Regions from separate parts of the Paenibacillus sp. OAE614 genome, predicted to be linked through region 1. Evidence: predicted binding sites of a transcription regulator. Region 1 holds the regulator's gene; each other region holds the start of a gene.
The links. Region 1 encodes LexA, which represses DNA repair genes until DNA is damaged. Its sites were predicted from a motif close to CGAACATATGTTCG; they were not measured.
Positions count from the first base shown of each region.

Region 1 (3,956 bases):
GCAGGCGCTGCAGTCCCAGGTGAATCCGCATTTTTTGTACAACACGCTGGACATGATCTACTGGATGCTGGATGAAAAAGGGAATGAACGCCTCAGCAGGGTCATTCTGTCGCTGTCGCAAATGTTCCGTTACAGCAGCAACTGGGAGGAGGCCTCCCGGACGACGCTGCGTCAGGAATTGGAGCAGATCCGGCATTATTTGACGATTATCGAGAACCGTCTTGAGGACAGGCTCGTACCGAAGATCGATGTGGATCCGCAGTGGATGGACGTCACGCTGCCGAAAATGACGATTCAGCCGATTATTGAAAACGCTGTAAAATACGGACTGGAGCCGCTGGATCGGCAGGGTATGCTGCTCGTTACGGCGGAGCAGGTCATGGACGATCTGCATGTCGTCGTTCGGGATAACGGGAAGGGAATGGACGAAGACACGCTGATGCGGGTCAGAAGCTTGCTGGAGGGCGGGAACCGCACGTCGCCCATAGCGGAGGACAGAGACGGCCCTGTGCTTCGCCGTGGCATCGGTTTGAGCAATGTGCATGAGCGGATCCGAATGATGTTCGGCAGTCCGTACGGTTTATACTTGGACAGTCAAGAAGGGGAAGGAACGACGGTAACCATCCGTTTACCAATCCGGCACCAAGGAGGAATGGAAGATGAACATTTTAGTCGTGGACGATGAGCATGTGATCCGTGACGGAATTAAGCGCACCATCCACCGGGCCTATCCGCAGCATTATGTTCACCTGGCAGCGAATCCGGAGGAAGCGGTTCAGCAGCTGCGCAGACACCGGATTGACCTGGTGCTGACCGATATCCTCATGCCGGGAATGACGGGCCTTGAATTGATGCAGCTGTGCCAAGGCAGTTATCCGCATATCAAATGGGTCATTATTTCGGCTTATTCCGAGTTTTCCTACGCCCAGGAAGCCGTCAAGCTTGGGGCTAAGGACTATATGCTCAAGCCGATCGGGAAAGAGCTGCTGCTCTCCATGATATCCGGACTTGCTCAGGAGATGGATCGGGAGAATGAAATCGTTCGCGAGGCGGAGCTGCTGAAGTCTAACCTGAAGTATTTGCGCGAGGCGGTATTTCAGCGCTGGGCGAGCGGACTCGATACCGGGCGCCTTGACGTCGCCTCAATAATTGAGAGCTACCCCGCATTCCAACTGGTGATGGTTAAGATGGAGAGCGAGGCGCCGGTGCATCTGGAGCATTTTATTATTGAAAATGTGCTTGGTGAGCTGATTGAAGCGCACGGCTGCGGATTTGTGACAAGCATGGACGAAACGAGCCTGATCGGCCTCGTCTCGCTGGGGGAAGAGGGCGGCATGAAACGTCTGACGGATGAGCTGCGCGCTAACTTGAAACGATGCGTCAAGGTGCCTTTCCAGATTCAGTCGACGGGACTCATCACAGACATTCACCGGGTGCCGGAGGAAGTGCGGCGGATGCGCCAGGAATCGGCATCGCTGGACTACGAATACAACAACCCGGGCGGTAACCGAGCGATCGAGGTTGCGGTGCAGTACATCAAAGCGCACTATCATACGGATCTGTCCCTGGAAAAGGTAGCTTCGGTCGTGTTCCTGAATCCGGTCTACTTCAGCCAGCTGTTTAAGCAGAAGACAGGAAGCGGCTTCAAGGAATACGTCACCAATCTGCGGATCGAACAAGCCTGCAAGCTGCTGCTGCAAACGCATTTGAAGCTGGCCGATATTTCGGACAAAGTCGGATATGTGGACGTCAAGCATTTTACCCAGGTGTTCCGCAAAAAGACGGGAAAAACCCCGACGGAGTACCGTCTGGAGCAAACGGCGGATTCCCGTGAGGCGTGTCCCACCTGAATCATCCTGCCTTGATCCCAACGCCGAAAAGAGCCCTTGACCTTCCTGAGTAAGGAAGAGCAAGGGCTCTATTGCTGCTTGTCCAGCATCATCTGCTAGTGAATATCGCGGAACAGCCCGACGACTTTGCCCAGAATGGTGACATGGTTCAGACGCAAAGGTTCGTAAGCCGGGTTCTCCGGTTGAAGCCGGATATGGTCTTTCTCCTTGTAAAACGTCTTCACGGTTGCTTCATCCTCATCCGTCATGGCAACGACGATGTCCCCGTTATCAGCTGTCTGCTGCTGTCTCACGATGACGTAGTCACCGTTATGAATGCCCGCCTCGATCATACTGTCCCCAACGACGGAAAGCATAAACACTTTCTCATCTCCGACATAGTGCTGCGGCAGAGGGAAGTAATCTTCAATGTTCTCCGTTGCCGTGATCGGCACTCCCGCTGTGACCTTGCCTACTACGGGAACTCTGGCGATCGTATGCGTGAACAGATTGCTGCTCTCGGATTCTTCTTGTCCCAACAGTTCAATGGCACGCGGCTTCGTAGGGTCTCTGCGGATCAAGCCTTTCTTCTCCAGTCGGTCCAAATGGCCGTGTACAGTCGAGCTGGAAGCCAACCCTACCGCCTCACCGATCTCTCGGACGGACGGAGGATAACCCTTGGCGCGGACTTCATTTCTGATAAATTCCAATATCGCTTGCTGCCGGCTAGATATCTTTGACATTCCCCATCAACCCCATTTAGTAACGTTTGGTAAAATTATAACATAGAACTGCCGTTCGTACAAACATAAGTTCTAAATGATTTTGCTTTGATGGAGCGGGATTTTTGCGGCTTCTGAATGAAGGAAACCTGTCTCTAAAAACATAGGAACAATTGTTCGAAAAAAGTGTTGAACAAAACAAATGTTCGTGTTATATTGTTCTCATAAAACAAGAACAAACGTTTGGAGGCGTAATATTTATGCTGAAACACACTACATACCAAAGTATTTATAATAACCCATCCGTTAACCCATCCATCAATGAAGCTATAGCAACTCCTTGGTTGAAGAAAGTCCAGTCCTTCGCGCCAGGCCCTGCCTTGATCAAACTGATCCTAGCGGCCCTGATTATTTTGGTGGGATGCACAGGTGTCGTTCGCGTATTCGCAGGAACCTCGGATGATGTTCGGTTAGAGAAAAATGTCATCGTTCAGCAAGGCGATACGCTGTGGGGAATCGCTTCTGCCCATAAGCCGGAAGACATGGATATCCGCGCATATATTATGGCGGTGAAGAAGTATAACGATTTAACCAGCAGCGAAATTCAAGCCGGAGAAGTATTGGCACTCCCACAATATTAATAGAAGATAAATGATCAAGAGCTTGGAAAGGTGTGAACCTTGACAAGCTCTTTTTATCATGGCAAAGTTAGGTATGACTTGAATATTGGAGGAGTAATTGTATGGATATCGATAGCGTTGTAGAGAGAATTAATGAGCTTGCGCGCAAGCAAAAGGAATCCGGTTTAACCGAAGAGGAGATCGAAGAACGGGCCAAGCTTCGTGAGAGATACCTTCAGAATGTCCGCAGAAATTTCAGACAGCAGCTGGACTCGATTGAATGGGTGGATGAAGAGAAGAAATAACACCAGCTGGATTAGACTCATACATTCGATCATGGTATAGACTGACTCAAGGTTTTGTATGGCTCACTACCGATAACAGAATGCTTCTATGTAAGCGCACCAAGTTTCCTTCATTTGTTCTATTATATAGAATATGAAACTACAGGAATAAATGCTGTAAGCAGTATTGGGCCGTTATATATTAGGAAGTAAATAGCAAAACTTTCGTTCAAACTATATAGCCGTAAGCATTTTGAGGAGGTTCGTGAATGGCCCGTTCATGGGAAAGACAGGTAAGAAAAAATTCAGCGCAGCTGGATAAGCAGAGAAAGAAGCAAGGGAAGCCTTCCATCTACAGCGCGGGGGGGCCTTCAGCTGACATTTATAAAGGAAGAAACTATGTGCTTCCGATTACGATGGTCGCTCTGGCTGCGGTCTACTTTTTGCTCGGGATGATCGGACAGGAGGGTACGGCAGGAAACAGCAGCATGACCTGGATCA
Region 1 covers NZ_JBEPOD010000001.1:4,093,795-4,097,750, reverse strand. Annotated here, with positions in the region: gene ABIE48_RS18760 (sensor histidine kinase) at 1-685, shown strand, start outside; gene ABIE48_RS18755 (response regulator transcription factor) at 660-1,850, shown strand; gene lexA (transcriptional repressor LexA) at 1,946-2,572, opposite strand; gene ABIE48_RS18745 (LysM peptidoglycan-binding domain-containing protein) at 2,812-3,192, shown strand; gene ABIE48_RS18740 (DUF896 domain-containing protein) at 3,294-3,476, shown strand; gene ABIE48_RS18735 (hypothetical protein) at 3,725-3,956, shown strand, end outside.

Region 2 (3,956 bases), 2.2 Mb from region 1:
TCTCCATGAATCCCTCGCCCTTCCTGATGTTCATGGCTATTTCCTTTTCGCATCTCTCTCACACCCCATCACGTGTTCAATGTAAGTCGTATAACTGAACCGCATTCTTAACGTACTCTCTATATGAGAAAAGACGCCCAGTGACAGGTTATCACCGAGCGTCCTCATTATAGTCTCAATTCATTCACAGAATACGATTTCAAACGATAACCCTATTCCAGCTCTAACAATTCCTGCTCTTCGCGTTCCTCGGCCGCCGCTTCCTCTGCGGTCGGCGCGCTCACCGTCGTCGTCAAATTGCTTGCCTCACGGATCTTGTTCTCGATCGCTTCCGAAATAGGCTGATTTTCTTTCAGGAACTGCTTCGCATTCTCGCGGCCCTGACCTAGGCGCTCGCCTTCATAGGAGTACCAGGCACCGCTCTTATTGACGATATCCAATTCCGTACCGATATCGATAATACTGCCTTCCTTGGAAATGCCTTCGCCGTACATGATGTCGATCTCCGCCTGCTTGAACGGAGGAGCCACCTTGTTCTTGACGACCTTGATCCGCGTCCGGTTACCCACTACATCATTGCCCATCTTGATGCTCTCAATACGGCGTACATCCAGACGAACGGAAGAATAGAACTTCAGCGCACGGCCACCGGGGGTCGTCTCCGGGTTACCGAACATGACGCCGACTTTCTCACGAAGCTGGTTGATAAAGATCGCAATCGTCTTCGACTTCGCAATCGCACCGGACAGCTTACGCAGTGCCTGGGACATCAGACGAGCCTGCAGACCTACGTGGGAATCACCCATTTCACCTTCGATTTCCGCTTTCGGTACGAGCGCGGCAACCGAGTCCACGACGATAATATCAACGGCGCCGCTGCGTACGAGGGCTTCCGCAATTTCCAACGCCTGCTCACCGGTGTCCGGTTGAGACAGCAGCAGCTCGTCAATGTTGACGCCAAGCTTGTTGGCATACGACGGATCAAGCGCATGCTCCGCATCGATGAAAGCAGCTTGTCCACCGACTTTCTGTACTTCAGCGATGGCATGGAGGGCCACCGTCGTCTTACCGGAAGATTCCGGTCCATATACTTCAACAACGCGGCCTCTTGGAAGTCCGCCAATACCAAGTGCTATATCTAGAGCCAGGGAGCCGCTGGGAACAACTTCCACCTGCATATGTGTCGACTCACCGAGTTTCATGATCGAACCTTTACCGAATTGTTTCTCTATTTGACGAAGCGCCATTTCAAGCGCAGCACGACGATCTGACAATAAACTCACATCCTTCACCGTTTATACTATTATGATACCTTGTTTTGGAACGTTTGCCAAGCATTTTTTCGAACATACATTCGTTTTTTTTGCCGGGCATTCTCCTCTCATCATCATGCCGCCGTACCTTAAACCAACCGCCGCAAGGAAAGTCCGCAAAATATGGGGGACCACGGTGGGCGTTTGTTCTTCTATGATGATCGGATGCAAGAGTCCGAACTGGAACAGGCTTCCACCCCTACTCCAACCATAAGAAAAAGAACCGCGGCAAACTTATTTTTGCACGGTTCTTCCGTATGGTTATATTATACCGCCTGGCGGGCGGCTGCACAACTTCAAACCTGATCCTTGGACTCCCCGGTGGCCGGATCGGTAGATACCAGTCTTTGCCACAACCGGTACAGCAGCGTTTTGACCGAGCGGACCCGGATCGTTTCGCGGTTGCCGTTCAGCTTCAGCTCAAACACTTCGGTCTTCTGTCCGCGCTGGGCGATCCCGACGTACACGAGGCCGACCGGTTTGCGTTCGGAATACCCCGGACCCGCTACACCCGTGACGGATAAGCCGAAGTCGCTGTCCGTGATCATCCGGACGTTCTCGGCAAGCACCTCTGCCACTTCGGCGCTCACTGCTCCCGGTGCATCGTCTCCCTCCAGCAGCGCATGCGGGACATGCAGCAGCTTCTCCTTCATCTCGTTGGAATAGCAGACGATCCCTCCCACGAACATGGTGGCGCTGCCCGGAATGGACGTGATGCTCTCCATCAGCATGCCTCCTGTGCAGCTCTCAGCGGCGCTCAGCGTAATCCCGCGGTCCGCCATCATGTCAACGATGATCCGTTCGATCGGCACGTCCATGCTGGCGTACATATGGTCTGCGAGCCGGCTTTGAATTTGCCCCTGCATCGCATTCAGTTTCTCCATGGCTTCCTGCTCTGTAGGCGCTTTGGTGGAGATGCGTACGGTCACTTCACCCTCCTTCGCATAAGGAGCGATCGTTGGATCGGTCTGCCCGTCGATCAGGTCCAGAAGCCGATCCTCCAGCAGCGATTCGCCGATGCCGGCAAACTTGAGCATTTTGGAGTAAATCGGCATTTCGTCGGTCAGGGCGTGTTGAAGGAGCCACGGCTTCGCCTGCTGGTCGAACATCGGCTTCATCTCTTTTGGAGGACCAGGCAGAACGATGTAGAAGTTATCCTCTTGGGCAAGCGCGAGTCCGACGGCCAATCCCGTTTCATTCGGAAGCGGCGTGCTGCCGTCGATGACGAGCGCCTGACGGCGGTTGTTCTCCGTCATGTTGATCCCCCGCCCTGCGAAGAATCTTTCGATTTGATCCATCGCCAGCCGGTCAATGTGCAGGGAGCGGCCGACATGCGCCGCCAGGGCATCCTTGGTAAGGTCGTCCTGGGTCGGGCCGATGCCTCCGGTCAGGATCAGGATATCCGCGCGCTGCGAAGCAAGCTCAATGGCACCCTGAAGCCGCGAGGCGTTATCGCCGACGACCGTCTGGTAGTAGACGTCTATTCCCATTGCCGCAAGCTCCTGCGACAAGTACTGCGCGTTGGTATTCACGATTTGTCCAAGCAGCAGCTCCGTACCGACTGCAATGATTTCTGCTTTCATCCTTGATTGGCCTCCCTGTTATCGTAAAGTAGAATGGATATACCTATATTGAACACTTTACACGTTTTTAGCCTATCCGTACCACAGCGTTTGGTGGAAAGAAAAAGCAATAGGATATCCCTATTGCCTTACACATTGGAAAGCTGAAGCAGTTTTTTGTTTTTGACAAAATAATCGATCCCCGAGTATATCGTGATCAAAGCCGCTGCCCAGATGGCAATATCGTCGAACGGCAGGCCGATCATCTCGAACGGGAAGTTGTTGATCAGAATCGCCACGATGGCGATAATCTGAATGACTGTCTTCACTTTGCCCCATTTGCTGGCCGCCACGACAGCCCCGTCAAGCAGCGCAATCTGGCGCAGGCCGGTAACGGCAAATTCGCGGCTGATAATAACCACAGCGATCCAGGAGTCGCATTTCCCCATTTCGACAAGCGAAACCAGCACCGCCGTAATAAGCAGCTTGTCGGCCAGCGGGTCCAGCAGTTTTCCGAGATTTGTAACCAAGTTGTTTTTGCGCGCCAAATAACCGTCTATACCGTCTGTGCTTGCTGCCAGAATAAAAATAATTACAGCGATCAGCTGATTGTACGGCAGCTCGAATGAATTCCAGGTAATCGGTTCCGGATAGAACTTGAAGTCGACCAGAAGAAACACCATCATGACCGGAATCAAACAGATTCTTGAAATGGTAATACGGTTGGGCAGATTCACTGTAAACCCTCCCCGGATAAATCAAACTAAGAAACGACATTCACATGCACGGCAGGCCGAAAATGAATAATAATGCACCCAGACCATCCATTATGTATGAATCCTCTACTTGGGGGCAGCAGGCATAGCTTGCGGCAGGCCGGCAACCCTGCCAAGACAGCGGGACAAGTTACAGTATAATATATCAATTTATACACTGTCAAAAGAGGAGTAAGCTCCTCTTCCCGCCCGTTTGCCGTGCGGTATACGCCCGCATTACTTCAGATTCGTAAACTGCAGGTCCAGCGGCAGATCCGCCTTGCGGAGCAGCTGCATGACCGCCTGCAGATCGTTTTTGCTCTTCC
Region 2 covers NZ_JBEPOD010000001.1:1,923,774-1,927,729, reverse strand. Annotated here, with positions in the region: gene ABIE48_RS09260 (regulatory protein RecX) at 1-53, opposite strand, end outside; gene recA (recombinase RecA) at 213-1,274, opposite strand; gene ABIE48_RS09250 (competence/damage-inducible protein A) at 1,610-2,896, opposite strand; gene pgsA (CDP-diacylglycerol--glycerol-3-phosphate 3-phosphatidyltransferase) at 3,025-3,612, opposite strand; partial or broken gene ABIE48_RS09240 (YajQ family cyclic di-GMP-binding protein) at 3,868-3,956, opposite strand, start outside.
Region 2: recA (recombinase RecA) is a predicted target of LexA. The motif match lies at 1,344-1,357, and genes of this name have one in related genera.

Region 3 (3,956 bases), 2.0 Mb from region 1:
GGAGGATATCCGGTCCAGCGCATCAAGCGCAGTCTTCGGATCGACGTCGGGATCCTTCAGCAGCGCGGTCAGCTGCTCCGTAGCCATGGAAGTCTGCTGCAGAAGCAGCAGATCCTGCTTTACGTTCGGCGCGATATCCTTGGCAGCCGTGGAAGCCTTGCCCATAAAATCGTCCAGACCAGCCGCCAACTGCTGCCCGTTCTTGGCCAGGTCGGTCACTATGGGCAGCGCCCCTTGAGCTTTGGATACCAGCTCGTTGGTCGTATGGATGTCCTGCGCCGCCGTGTTTACGGCTTGGTTGATTTCCGGGAAATTTTTCTCCAGCTCAAACACCAGCGAGCGGACCTTCTCAATGGTCGGCAGCTGATTTTGCAGCTCGATACCAAGCTCGTTGAAAATTTTAAAAATCGTACCGTTGGCGGTTTTGACGAAATTTTTGCTGACTTCCTGGATGATGCCGCTGGCTCCGGAAGACGTAATCTTCGGGGATACCGCATTGATCTTTTCGTTCACATAATACAAAATTTCGGCGTGGGTCGGGTTGTCCGACAGCACCGTGGCAATCGAGGCCGAAAAATTGTCCGGGATGATGATGCTCGCATAGTAATCCCCGTGCCGGACGCCTCTCATGGCGTCCGCCTCGGAGACGAACCTCCAGCCCAGCTTATGATTGTCCTTCAGCGAGGCGACGACCTCCTTGCCGAGATTCAGCGACTGTCCCTTCATCGTCGTCCCTTTGTCGTTGTTCGCGACGGCAATCGCAATATCACCGGTATTTCCGTAGGGATCCCAGGATGCCTTGATGTTGAACCAGGCGTACAGGGAAGGAAGCATAACAAGACCGGCGATGATGACGAGCGCGGCCCAGTTCGTGACAATGTTTTTCACATCTCTGCCGTAGATGGACAAGATTTTACTCATGAGAACACCTGCCTCAATCATACCATTTTGGTTAGTATTTCATTTGAGGAAGGGCGTCATACCGAAGAACCTGAATCCCGCCTTACCAGCCCATTCGTTCTTTGAGGGTCGTGATGTGCGCAAGATGGTGGTTGCCATGCCAAGCATAAGTGCATAGATGCTCGTTCAAATTGGTTTCTCCGTTCGCCGGATGGATGTATGTTCTGAGCCACTGGTCGCTGTTCAAGCTTTCCAGAACAAGCACAAACCGTACATGCAGCGCCTCCAGCAGGTCCAGGGAAAGCTCCGGAACAGGCAGCGTGGAATCCGCAAGTTCAGCCCATAATTGCTCCTCATAAGGTTTTATCACCGGATTATCCTCGGTTAAAGCAAGTTTAAGCCGAATCAGGCTGTTCATGTGGCTGTCTCCGACATGGTGCACGACTTGGCGGACGGTCCAGCCGCCCGGCCGATAAGGCGTGTCCAGCTGCTCTTTGGACAATCCGCTGACGGCTTGCCGCAGCTTCGAAGGCAGGCTGCGGATTTCGCCGATCAATGCTGTCCGCTCATCTCCGCTCAGTTCTTTTTTCGTTACGCAAAGTCCGATAGGATATTTCAAATCATCGGTCATAGCTAACTCCTCCGTTTGCTCAGTAATATGTGTACGGGAAACCGTTGCATTCCAATATGATATAAGCCGGTTTCCCTTGTAACATTTTCGTTAAGGGTTCCTTGTCTTCCTCCAAGCCGGCTTTATGTATGCGCGGAAATGATCTCGCTGAATTTGATCCACAGCCATTCGTCTTCAGCTCTAAACTTGATCTCTTCCAGATAGGTGTTAATCACGGTGACGAAGCCCCGGATTTCTTGTTCAGGTCCGGCACCGGCAAGGTGCAGGGTTACTTTCAGGTGACGGCGGAGGGATTCCTCCAGCAAGTGGCTGGTCTGTGTCCAAGCAGCCTCTTTCATGGTAGAATTGAAACTCGCCGACGGTTCACAGGTTCGGTTGATCATCATTTCACCTCATTTATTAAAAGAGCTATGCATTGTATTATAGGCGAATATATGTTCGGATTCAACCGCGATTGTTCAGAAAAATAAAGCTGTTTGGAGGAAAGCATATGGAGACCGACCGAATGATTATGGAAGCAAGGGAATACGTGAAGGATCGTTTAAAGTCTGAGCCGTCCGGCCACGACTGGTGGCATATTTACCGGGTGGCGGAGTGGGCGAAGAGGCTGGCGGAGCAGGAAGGGGCCGACCCGGTCGTCTGCGAGCTGGCTGCCCTTTTTCATGACCTGGCCGACGAGAAAATCGTAGCTTCGAAAGAGGAGGGCATGGCAGCTATTTCCTATTGGCTCACGGAACATGGGACGGATGCTGCGCTCGTGGATCATGTGCTGGAGATCATCGGGACAATGTCTTATGGCGGCGGAGGCGGCAGGCCCATGACGACTTTGGAGGGGCGGGTCGTGCAGGACGCAGACCGTCTGGACGCCATCGGAGCGATCGGTATTGCCCGCACGTTTGCCTTTGGCGGGTCACGGGGAAGACTCATGTATGACCCCGCCGAGCCGCCGCGGAACAATATGACCCAGGAGGAGTACCGCAGCCGGCAGGGGACGACGGTGAACCATTTTTACGAGAAGCTGCTGAAACTGAAAGATCTGATGAATACGCCGGCGGCCCAGCGGGAGGCTGCTGCCCGACACGCATTTATGGAGCAGTTTCTTGCGCAATTCCAACGTGAATGGCACGGGGAGGAAGCGCCAAAAAAGGGGCGCGATTAAACGCCCCTCAAGGAATGTTGTACTCTACCAGCTCCGATACGGTAACGAAGCGATATCCGCGCTTCTGCAGTTCAGGCAGGATTTGTTTTAACGCGTCGACCGTTTGGGACTTGCCCTCCACGTGGTCGTGCATCAAGACGATGTCGCCGTTGCGCGCGTTGTTCAGCACCTTGTTCACGATCTTGGCGACGCCCGGCCGGTTCCAGTCCCAGGTGTCCTGATGCCAGGACCACATGACGACGAGATAACCCTCCTTCTTGCAAATTTGGATCATACGGTCGTTATAATATCCTCCGGGTGGGCGAAACAGGTAGGTTTTTTTACCGGTAACCTGGTATATGGCTTCCTGGGTTTCCCGCAGCTCCCGCACGATGACCTCCGGTGAGCTCCGGCGGTTAAAATACATATGGTCGAAGGTGTGGTTGGCAAGCTCATGGCCTTCGGCCACCTGCCGCTTGGCCAGCTCCGGGTGCTCCTGAACCTGTTTGCCGACGACAAAAAACGTTGCCTTTGCGTGATACTGCTTCAGCAGGTCGAGAATCTGCGGCGTATCCTCAGGATCCGGCCCGTCATCAAAGGTCAGTGCTATAATCTTTTCCCGGTTCGGAATCTCCCAGATGACGTCTCCCCTTTGTTCATAGTACTCTCTGCCTTGGTTTACGGGAGAAGCCCCCGCCGCCGGAGCAGCCGTCACCGAAATCGTCAAAAGCAGCATGGATAGCGTTGCATAAAGCCTTGTGCGCATAAGGTCCTCCCGGTTGTTCGTTGTCGATGCTTCCATCCAAACGTCCAAACAAAGACAAGTTCGCTTCGTAGTATGTGACACGAACCGTTCTAACATACGCCGGGCGGGCCGTGATACAATAGAGACAAGTCTGAATATGCCGGGAGTGCCCGGGGAAGGTGCGGATCAAGGCATGTCCTATAAACAAATCAAATGGATGATATTGATTATTCCTACACTGGCCGTAGGGATATGGGAATATGCGAGGCATGCGTTTCTGATGCCTTATATATCGATGAAGGTGGGTAATTTTCTTACGCCGGTGTTTCTGTTCTTTATCAGCATGACCCTGCTCAGCATGCTGTTCCGGAGGCTGGAACAGGTGCAGGAGGAGCTGAACCGGGAGCGGGCGGAAAAAGCAGCCCTGGAAGAACGGGATCTGCTTGCCAGGGAACTGCACGACGGCATCGCGCAGTCCCTGTTTCTGCTGTCGGTCAAGATGGACCGGGCGGAGTCGCGCGGCCGGGGAGCCCGGGAATCGG
Region 3 covers NZ_JBEPOD010000001.1:2,055,498-2,059,453, forward strand. Annotated here, with positions in the region: gene ABIE48_RS09885 (YhgE/Pip domain-containing protein) at 1-921, opposite strand, end outside; gene ABIE48_RS09890 (YfiT family bacillithiol transferase) at 1,004-1,531, opposite strand; gene ABIE48_RS09895 (YolD-like family protein) at 1,654-1,914, opposite strand; gene ABIE48_RS09900 (HD domain-containing protein) at 2,022-2,690, shown strand; gene ABIE48_RS09905 (polysaccharide deacetylase family protein) at 2,698-3,435, opposite strand; gene ABIE48_RS09910 (sensor histidine kinase) at 3,608-3,956, shown strand, end outside.
Region 3: ABIE48_RS09895 (YolD-like family protein) is a predicted target of LexA. The motif match lies at 1,959-1,972, and genes of this name have one in related genera.

Region 4 (3,956 bases), 2.9 Mb from region 1:
CCGTTTAACGAAAGGAGGGCCATCCTTTATGCCTATCAAAAGCTTGATCGCCGCCATCCTACTGATCCCGGCAATTTTGTGCGCAGGCAGCTCGTCCTCTTGGGCCGCTGGCCCCGGTGACCAAAGTACGAACGCCTATCCGGAGCATCCGGCTTTTCCGCATGAAGTTATTATCGTGGATGCAGGACATGGCGGTGTCGACGGAGGGACTTCATTTCAGAGCATTCTGGAAAAGGACATTAACCTCGCCATCGCCCAGAAGCTGTTTATGCTGCTGCGCAGCCAGGGGTACGACGCGGTCTTGAACCGGACGGCCGACTACGCCCTCAGCGATGACAATCACTGGCTCCGCAGCTCCTCCCGCCATAAACGCGATCTCGCGCAGCGCAAGGAGCTAAGCCATCAGCTGCCGACCCTGATCGTCGTGAGTCTTCACGTCAATTGGGGCCGCAATCCTTCAAAGAACGGGGCGCTTGTGCTTCACCAGAACGAAGGGCGCAGCGTCCTGCTTGCGGACAGCATTCAGCAGCAGCTTAACCCGCTGTACCAGACGAAGGGAAGCATCCGGCTGGGAAGCCCGTTTTACCTGCTGAACCAGGTCAAAGATCCTGCGGTTATCGTAGAGACCGGATTTCTCAGCAATGCCGCAGACCGGGCGATGCTGTGCAATCGGCGCGGGCAGCTCAAGATCGCGCAGGCCATCGCGAACGGAATCAACTATTATTTGACGGCAATATAGGCGCCGGCTTCCAATCCCAGATATCCCTGACAAGATCGCTGATTCCTACAAAAGATACGGAATTCTGCATACCGGTGATGCTTTGGCGAATGGCCTCAGCCGTCTTTTTCCCCTGCACGCCGACATGCCCGATCGTTACACAGTTCTGATGTTCGCTCGCCCAGGTTTCAACGGCTTTCATTTGTTTGCTGACATGACTGACGGTGTGCCGGTCGTCCAGAAATATGTTATTGGCCACCGGAGGCATTCCCATCTGAACGGCCAGCTTGCCGACAACGGAATGGTAGTTGGTCTTGCTGTCCACGAAGAACAACCCGCGTTCGCGGCAGACCTCCAGCACGATGGACATGATCCGTTCGTCTCCGGTAATCTTCGATCCCATATGATTGTTCATGCCGACCGCATACGGCACGTTGTCGATGGCCTCCTCCACCCGTTTGCGAATCTCCTCATTGCTCATATTGGAGGTAATGGCGCCGGGACCTAGCCACTTGGGATTGCCCTGCTTGGGCTCCATCGGCATATGGACAATGACGTCATGCCCCTGTTTATGAGCCAGCTCCGCGTCGGTTTTACTGGTAGGAAGAAACGGCATGATGGCCACGGTCAATTTAATCGGCAGGGACAGCATTTCTTCGGTTCCCCCTTGCCCGTTCCCGAAGTCGTCGATGATGATCGCAACCTTTTTATCCGGCTTCATGTCACTTTGCCGCTTGTCTGCCGCGGGCTGCTCCGCTTGCTCGTTGAAGACCCGCTCCGCCGCCAGTGATCGTTCCCCATCCGCGAGGGCGGTTTGACCAGAAAGCGCAACCGTAAGCGCCAGTCCCGCTGCCGCAATATTCCGACAGCCGTGATGCAGCTTATTGAAAGATGATGTACTCAAGCAACTTCCTCCTTTACTCGGTATCTCCACGATGTGGTTTCATTGTTTGAGGAAGTTGGAGGAATTATGTATAGCAAAAATCCCCGCTACTCCCCTCTCAGGAAAGTTACGAGAAATAACAAATAACACAAAAAGGCGTCCCCGCTGTTCAAAACGGGAACGCCTTATGTATGTATGCGGTCGAGAGGACTCGAACCTCCACGGGGGGTTAGCCCACACGGACCTGAACCGTGCGCGTCTGCCAATTCCGCCACGACCGCAAATCGGTCGGTCACTCTTTGAAAGAATCAATCTTTCGCGGCGACAAGATAGATCATACCATGCTGGACAGGTATAGTCAACACTTTTTCAAAAAAGTTTAATCTCCTCTTCATTCTAAACAATTTCCAGTTCCTATCTATTGAATAATCCAAGCATTTGCGGGTAAAATAAGAACATAAGTTCGTACAGGTGGTGATATGTATGGCAGCACCCGGCATGACGTCGGAAGAGGCATCGCTGATTAAGAGTTATCTGCTCCTGATTTTTATTCATAAAGTTTTCGAACGGGACATTCGGATTATGGAGGAGAGCGGCGTATTCAAGACACCCCAGTTGTATTCGGAACTGATTGTGAACGGCGACCGGCAGGCCGGCACGCTGCTCGCTGAAGTCAAGCGGGAAATGAGAAGACGCAAGATCCGGATCCTTCGAATCTTACAAGATGATACCGGGGTCAGGGCGGAATATTCCTGCAGAGGCTATACCGACGAAATGAATATTCTTTGGCCGGCTTTTCGTAACGAGATGCTCGTTCGGATGAGAGTTTATCTCGGGCTGGATCCTTTCTCTCCCGAAGACCGTTCTCTCCTACCCGTCTCTTCTTTTACTCACCATATGGACCACCCCGCTGCTCCCTATTTTCAGGAGGGCTCCAAACCATAAGAGCCGCCTGGAGTCCCCCCGATATGAACCAAGGGGAACCGAACCAGACGGCTCTGCTATTATTCCAGAGGGCTTTGACGCGGAGCGCTCGCAGGCTGGAAGAAGTAGTTCCGGTCCAGCTTGACCACTTTGCGGTTGCGGCGGCGGATCAGCACCTGGCTGCCGTCCCAAGCCACAACAATTCCGGTTACATCATTGCTTTCGATGCCGTCGCGAACCACCCGAACCTGCTCTCCGGATTGGCGGTACGCATCCAATTCCTCATCGCTGATCATCTCCAATCCTCCTTTGCTTTTGAAGCAATCTCTTCATGTAATGAACATGGATAAGTATATGCTTTTCCCGCATATCTTACAATGAAATCGGTGTGTACCGACCTTTATTATACACAAGACTGAGCGGGTTCCATGGCATTTTTCGTTAAAGTCATCCGGCATTATTAAGAAAAACGTCTATCGACGTACCTTCAAAGAAGACAGACCGCGTTTAAAGGTAATTTTTCTTGCAATATCAGGAAGCAATGCTCTGGCGTTTATACTTTTCTGATATTATAAGAAAGGACCAGCAGCCTATAGGCCGCTGATCCTGAATGTGTTGGTATAAAGGTGTGTATATTAATCAACTGAGTCTCTCGGTGACGCTCAGCCATTAACGTTGTGCGTGTTCTTTACTGTCGTTCTTCTCGTACCAATAATCGAGCACCGTCGACGACATCACCCGTTTTTCCAGATATTCAACTTGATGAGGGGTAAACAATTCCTTCCAGGAGAAGTCTAGCTCATCACACATGCCCACGATGGTCAGCAGTTCTGACCAGGCCACGTAGCGTTTATACCAAAAAAACTGAGGATGCTCTATAATATAGGGATAGAGGTCATCGAATTCGGTATGCTTGCAATCAAGCGCTCTTTCAAAGTGATCCTTTGCTTTGGCCAATTTATCAATGAAATACTGTTCGGTTACCGGTTCTTTCCCCATTGTGCTGCCTCCCCTCATGATCATCTAATACATATTATAAGCCAAAAGACGGCCGGTTGAAAGAAATTGTTTCGATTTATCCGCGGAAAATGCGGCGAAACGGGCTTTCATCCCGGGCTTAATCGGCAAAAGTGATGACGCCGCCTTCGAGCGACTGGATACGGACGAGCGGTTCAATACTTATGCCCTGCTCCCGGATGGTCCGGGCCCCTGCCTGAAAGCACTTCTCTATGACGACACCAAGGCCAACCAATTCCGCGCCGGAGCGTTCGATAATTTTGATAAGCCCCCGCGCAGCATCTCCGTTTGCAATGATGTCATCGATAAAGAGCACTTTATCCTGTTCGCTGATATAATGACGCGACAGCATAATATCCGTCACGATCCCTTTGGTAAACGAAGGAACCCGTTCGCAAAGAGCGTCCGGATCGG
Region 4 covers NZ_JBEPOD010000001.1:1,212,052-1,216,007, reverse strand. Annotated here, with positions in the region: gene ABIE48_RS06115 (N-acetylmuramoyl-L-alanine amidase) at 29-739, shown strand; gene ABIE48_RS06110 (divergent polysaccharide deacetylase family protein) at 714-1,622, opposite strand; tRNA gene ABIE48_RS06105 (tRNA-Leu) at 1,798-1,882, opposite strand; gene ABIE48_RS06100 (YhjD family protein) at 2,085-2,546, shown strand; gene ABIE48_RS06095 (hypothetical protein) at 2,606-2,821, opposite strand; gene ABIE48_RS06090 (hypothetical protein) at 3,195-3,524, opposite strand; gene ABIE48_RS06085 (xanthine phosphoribosyltransferase) at 3,643-3,956, opposite strand, start outside.
Region 4: ABIE48_RS06100 (YhjD family protein) is a predicted target of LexA. The motif match lies at 2,054-2,067, and genes of this name have one in related genera.